Magnetococcus sp. PR-3: one gene and its partner. Each later gene encodes a partner of the first gene's protein in a complex. Links are inferred from orthologs where the notes say so. Each region holds a gene or a part of one and is shown on either strand. Other genes may lie near its edges.

Region 1 (3,298 bases):
GGTCGATCTCTCCCGTCTCAGCGGTTTAAAACCCGCAGCGGTGATTTGTGAGATTCTTAAAGATGATGGAACCATGGCCCGTGTGCCTGATCTGATCCCCATGGCCAAAGAGATGGGCATCAAGCTTGGTACCATTGCTGATCTGATCGCCTATCGTCGCCAAACCGAACAGTTGGTACACCGGGCGGTAGAGACCCGTCTACCCAGCGCTTATGGTGGTGAGTGGAAGTTGGTTGCCTATACCAATGATGTGGATGAACACCAGCATGTGGCCCTGGTTCAAGGGAATGTGGATGATGGTGAACCTGTTTTGGTTCGGGTCCATTCCGAATGCCTAACCGGTGATATGTTTGGTTCCCTACGGTGTGATTGTGGGCCACAGCTACAAGCGGCTATGGAACAGATTGGTCGTGAAGAGCGCGGTGTCATTGTCTACCTGCGGCAAGAGGGACGTGGCATTGGTTTGATTAATAAAATGCACGCCTATAACCTTCAAGATGAAGGTCGAGATACGGTAGAGGCCAATGAAGCGTTGGGTTTCTCTGCAGATCTGCGAGACTATGGTATTGGTGCTCAGATTTTGAAAGATCTGGGTGTTACCCATATGAAATTGATGACCAACAATCCCAAAAAGATTGTCGGTCTGACCGGTTATGGTCTGGATGTGGTGGATCGGGTGCCGTTGGAAATTGAACATGGCACCACCAACGAACACTACTTGAAGGCCAAAAAGCACAAGATGGGGCATCTGCTACGGCAGTTCCCTGAAACCAACGAATCATAACCTACTAAGAAGGAGAGGACATGGGCGACATTATTGAACTGGAAGGTCATCTGACCGTTGATGGCAAGAAGTTCTGCCTGCTTCTGTCCCGTTTCAACAGCTTTATCACCGAGCGCCTGCTAGAGGGGTCCATTGACTGTATTTTACGTCACGGTGGTAAAAAAGAGGACATTACCGTAGCCCGCGTTCCTGGTGCTTTTGAGCTGCCCTTGGCCGCCCAAAAAGCAGCCAAAAGCGGTAAGTATGACGGTATCATCTGCTTAGGTGCTGTGATTCGTGGTTCAACCCCGCACTTTGATTATGTCTCTGCTGAAGTCACCAAAGGTGTGGCCTCTGTGGGCTTGGAGCATGAAATGCCCATCGGCTTTGGTGTGTTAACCACCGATACCGTGGAACAGGCCATTGACCGTGCGGGGACCAAGGTTGGAAACAAAGGTTGGGAAGCAACCATTTCCATCATTGAGATGATTAATCTGCTGGATGAGATGTAAAGTATGGCACGCAAATCGGGCAAATCCCGCAATACCATCCGTCGTGGTGGTCGTACCAAGTCTCGTGAGATCGCGCTACAGGTTCTGTATGGCTGCGAAATCGCGGGGGATCCTATTGAACCAGCTATGATGAATATGCTGAAAGATCCCCATTCCGAAGGGATGGATAAGGAGTATTTCAGCATTCTCACCCGTGGGGTAGCGGAGGAGCGTCAGGGGTTGGATAGCTGGATCGGCCGGGCTGGTGCAGGCTGGTCGATGGATCGTTTATCGGTTGTGGACCGCAATGTATTGCGCTTAGGCATTTATGAACTGCTTAAACAGCCCGATGTACCCCATCGGGTCATCATGAACGAAGCCATTGAACTTTCTAAACGTTTTGGTGGGGAAGAGTCCAGCCGTTTTACCAACGGTGTTATGGATAAAATCGCCAGTTTGATGCGGGATGAGGGGGCCGTACCGATGCGGGTATGGGGCCAACAGGAGTCGAAATAATGGTGGAAAAAAGCGTTGCCAACCTCGGTGAGTTTGGTGTGATCCACGATATCTTTGCCCCGATCCAGCCAAAAAATGGTGAAGGGGTACAGTTGGGTATTGGTGACGATGCCGCTGCATTATCGGTACCCCGCACCCAAGATCTATTGGCCACAACAGATACCATGGTAGAGGGCATCCATTTTAACAGCGATGCCGACCCTTACCTGCTGGGTCAAAAAGCGTTGGCGGTTAATCTATCCGACATTGCGGCCATGGGGGGTATGCCCCGTTGGTTTTTGCTCTCTTTGGCGGTACCTAACCGTACCTCACAAAGCTGGATGGAAGAGTTTGCCCGTGGGGTGAAAGCTGCGTCTGAAAACCACCAGGTGGCTTTGGTTGGGGGGGATACGGTTCGCTCCAATGCCAAGATTGTTATTACGGTACAGCTGCTGGGTTTAATTGGTCAGCAACGTGCTGTGGCACGGTCAGGTGCCCAGGTTGGGGATAAGCTCTTTCTATCAGGCACCTTGGGTGACTCCGCGTTTGGTTTGGCCCATATGCTGGGTAAGTTACCTGTGGGATCTGCCGATGATGTGAGCTTTTTAAGCCGTCGTCATGATCTGCCTGAACCCCGTATTACACTGGGGATGGCGATTCAGGATGCCGCACTTGCCCATGCTTGTATTGATCTATCCGACGGCCTGGTTGCAGACCTCAACCACATCTGCGAAGCCTCCAAGGTTAGTGCGGTGGTGGATGTAGAGAAACTCCCGTTCTCTGACTCTGCAAAGCGAGTCATGGATCAGCATGGATCGTCCGCCCTGGAGCTGGCCTTAACCGGTGGTGAAGATTACGAGCTGCTCTTTGCTTTTGCACCAGGGGCTGCAGAAGAGGTGGCTAAAATTGCGGATCAAGTGGGGGTTTCGCTGGTTGAGATTGGTGAAATTACCAAAGCAGAAGGCAAACCCACGGTCACCATTCAGCAGCAAGGCCAAGCCATGAATTTGGCTCAGAGTGGCTGGACACACTTTTAAAAGTTTAAACCCTGGCTGGGCAAATATATGGGCTATTTTGCCCAGCCTAGGGGTAAACTGACTCTCGTTTGTCGGTACTAAAAGGTGATGATAGGGAGCACCGCATCACCCCTTTTTGCAGCTTGGGCACACCCTCAACCGTTGTCACCGGCACCACCCTAAAAGGGTGTGCATGGGGGGGCGTATACCGGCTTTATATGGCCGATGTTGCCTCTCACTATCCAAGATAAAAGACACCTCACGTATTCTTAGGTCACATCTGCTTGAGAGATTATGGTGCGATCATAAGCGACCAACCGAGGGCATCGTGCGAACTTCTCTCCCCGGCCCCCCTCAAACTATTTCATGACCTAAGCCATAACTTACGTGTATAAAACGATACTGAAACGTTAGATGATTCACACCTCAGCATGGGATGGTTTATTATGTCACCCGAGCAGCTCAAAATCATTCTAGAACAGGTTTCTGAAGGCAAGCTCACGGTTACGGATGCCCTAACCGATCTCAAACAC
Region 2 (3,149 bases), on another replicon or contig:
TCCTCAAGGCTACGCACCGCTTCCTCGGTGATGACCAGCTTTTCGTAGCGCAGCAGGTCGTAAACGTTCACACCATCAACATCTGCAACAAGCACGTTAGGAATGTTGCGAGCTGACAGCAGCACGTTATCAGAAAGCTCTTTAACCACGATGAAAGTCGACTTCTCAGCACCAAGGCTGCTCAGCAGGCTTTTCATCCCTTTGGTCTTAGGACCTTCCAGCTCGAGCTTTTCAACAACCACCATCTCCTCCGAAGAGGCTTTGGCGGAAAGTGCTGTTTGCAGCGCAAGCTTACGTACTTTTTTGTTCATCTTGTGGCCGAAGTCACGAGGCTGGGGACCGAAAACGATACCACCAGTACGGAACTGAGGCGCACGGGTTGTGCCCTGACGGGCGTTACCTGTGCCTTTTTGACGGAAAGGTTTCTTTCCACCGCCGCGCACATCACTGCGACCTAAAACCGCAGCGGTACCGCTGCGACGTTTGGCCAATTGATAGTTGACGGCCATACCCAGAAGGTCCGCACGGATCTCACGACCAAAAACGGATTCATTTAACTCCGCACTGCGAACTTCCTGGTTATTGGCGTCTTTAACGGGTACTTGGATCATGGTGATTTCCTTCTATCCACACCTAATCAGGCAGAGCCTTTTTTTAAGGCGTCCCGAACCAACACCAGAGAGCCCTTGGAACCGGGAATGCTCCCCTTCACGGCTACGATGGACTTTTCACTGTCCACGAAAGCCACTTTCAAATTCTGCACGGTCTGAGTTTCTTTACCCATTTGACCAGGCATCTTTTTGTTCTTAAATACTCGACCAGGAGTTTGACACTGACCGATAGAACCGATGGAGCGGTGTACCTTGTGAGAACCGTGGGTAGCACGACCACCACGGAAACCCCAACGCTTCATACCACCGGCAAAACCTTTACCCACCGTCCGACCTGTAACGTCGACAAAGCTGTCTACGGCAAAATGCTCAGCATTAAGCTCTTGACCCACTTCATAGTCGTTAGGATTGGCGACGCGGAATTCACGCAAAACCCGCCGAGGCGTCACATTAGCCTTGGCATACTGCCCACGGACAGTTTTAGAGATGCGGGAAGGTTTGGCTTCTTCAAAACCAAGCTGAATGGCGTTGTAACCATCCTGCTCTTCTGTACGCTTGGCCACTACAGCACAGGGACCCAGTTGTACCAAGGTAACAGCGATACGCTGACCATCCTCGGTAAACATCTGGGACATGCCGAGCTTACGGCCGATCAGACCACTACGCATGTCTTTTCCTCATATTATTATCGATTGCCTCCCCTACCCCAACCTTCGCAAAGCGACTGTCCGATAAGGGAGGATGCTTTAAAGGGAGCGGAGATCATACGTCACCACTCTCCAAAGTCAAGCTAATTATAGCTTGATCTCGACATTCACACCTGCAGCGAGGTCCAACTTCATCAATGCATCCACCGTTTGGGGCGTAGGATTGATGATGTCGATGATACGCTTATGGGTGCGGATCTCGAATTGCTCACGGCTTTTTTTATCTACGTGAGGTGAACGCAGAACCGTGTAACGATTGATTTTTGTAGGCAGCGGAATCGGTCCACGGATATCAGCACCGGTACGACGAGCAGTCTGCACAATCTCACCAGTACTTTGATCTAGGATCCGATGATCAAAGGCCTTCAAACGGATGCGGATTTTTTGGCTATCCATCATGTGTGTTCCTCAAACGTCTACAGAGCTTAGGCTCAGTCAATGACTTCGGCAACCACACCAGCGCCGACGGTACGGCCACCTTCGCGAATGGCGAAGCGCAGACCTTTTTCCATGGCGATGGGGGCGATCAGTTCAACTTCCATGGTGATGTTATCACCAGGCATAACCATCTCGGTACCCTCAGGCAACTTGAGAATGCCGGTTACGTCCGTGGTACGGAAGTAGAACTGGGGACGATAGTTCGAGAAGAAGGGTGTATGACGACCGCCCTCTTCTTTGGTCAGAATGTAGGATTCTGCCTTAAACTTGGTGTGGGGAGTGATCGACCCAGGCGCAGCCAGAACCTGACCACGCTGGACGTCTTCACGCTTAGTGCCACGCAGCAGCACACCCACGTTATCACCAGCTTGACCTTGGTCGAGAAGCTTACGGAACATCTCAACACCGGTGCAGGTGGTGTTCTCAGTATCTTTCAGACCAATGATCTCGATGGTCTCACCCACCTTAACCATGCCACGCTCAATACGGCCAGTTACAACCGTACCACGACCGGAGATGGTGAACACATCTTCGATTGGCATCAGGAAGGCTTGNTCAGGTAAACAACCAGAGCAGGCACACCAACCTGACGCGCCAGCAGGATGTGCTCACGGGTCTGAGGCATGGGGCCATCAGCAGCACTCACAACCAGGATACCGCCGTCCATCTGGGCGGCACCGGTGATCATGTTCTTGACATAGTCAGCGTGACCAGGGCAGTCAACGTGAGCGTAGTGACGATTCTCTGTCTCATACTCAACGTGGGCTGTTGCGATGGTGATCCCACGCTCGCGCTCTTCTGGGGCGCCATCAATCTGATCATACGCCTGAAACTCGGCGCGACCTGCATCCGCCATCACCTTGGTGATCGCAGCGGTCAGCGTCGTCTTACCATGGTCAACGTGGCCGATTGTGCCGATGTTGACATGGGGTTTATTACGTTCAAACTTTTCCTTGGCCATTGTAGACCTCCGAACCTTTCTATCTAGCCGGATCAACCGGTGGCTTTTGCCTTGATCTCTTCAGCAATGGCGTTAGGCACCTGGGCATAATGGCCAAACTGCATGGTAAAGGTAGCACGACCCTGACTCTGAGAGCGCAGATCCGTGGCATAACCGAACATACCCGACAGAGGTACCTGAGCTTTTACCAACTGATTGTTACCGGAAGCTTCCATACCCTGGATCTGTCCACGGCGGGAGTTCAAGTCACCAATCACATCGCCCATATACTCTTCAGGGGTCTCAACTTCAACATCCATGATGGGCTCAAGCAGAGCAGGCTTACACTTTTGTGTGCCCTCTTTTAGACCTATGGAGCCGGCAATTTTAAAGGCCATTTCCGAAGAGTCAACATCGTGGTATGAGCCATCGAACAAGGTGGCTTTCACGTCT

The links.
Region 2: the proteins of nusB (region 1) and rpsJ are in contact, whole or in part, in a solved structure (PDB 3D3B), measured with the Escherichia coli proteins. The link is inferred for Magnetococcus sp. PR-3 from one-to-one orthologs.

Annotation. Positions count from the first base shown.
Region 1 is NZ_JBAHUQ010000003.1:101,807-105,104, forward strand. Bases 50-3,024 are described here. They hold nusB (transcription antitermination factor NusB), read left to right. Parts: upstream 50-1,278; coding sequence 1,279-1,770; downstream 1,771-3,024. Other genes in these bases: V5T57_RS03400 (bifunctional 3,4-dihydroxy-2-butanone-4-phosphate synthase/GTP cyclohydrolase II), read left to right, coding at 50-784; ribH (6,7-dimethyl-8-ribityllumazine synthase), read left to right, coding at 805-1,275; thiL (thiamine-phosphate kinase), read left to right, coding at 1,770-2,786. Also shown: more of V5T57_RS03400, read left to right, coding at 1-49; nickel pincer cofactor biosynthesis protein LarB, read left to right, coding at 3,212-3,298. UniProt on the Escherichia coli protein: Part of the processive rRNA transcription and antitermination complex (rrnTAC). The complex forms an RNA-chaperone ring around the RNA exit tunnel of RNA polymerase (RNAP).
Region 2 is NZ_JBAHUQ010000016.1:105,028-108,176, forward strand. What follows is about bases 61-2,886. They hold rpsJ (30S ribosomal protein S10), read right to left. Parts: upstream 1,715-2,886; coding sequence 1,406-1,714; downstream 61-1,405. Other genes in these bases: rplD (50S ribosomal protein L4), read right to left, coding at 61-611; rplC (50S ribosomal protein L3), read right to left, coding at 638-1,279; fusA (elongation factor G), read right to left, coding at 2,750-2,886. In the rest of the region: more of rplD, read right to left, coding at 1-60; more of fusA, read right to left, coding at 2,887-3,149. UniProt on the Escherichia coli protein: Involved in the binding of tRNA to the ribosomes. Part of the processive rRNA transcription and antitermination complex (rrnTAC). The complex forms an RNA-chaperone ring around the RNA exit tunnel of RNA polymerase (RNAP).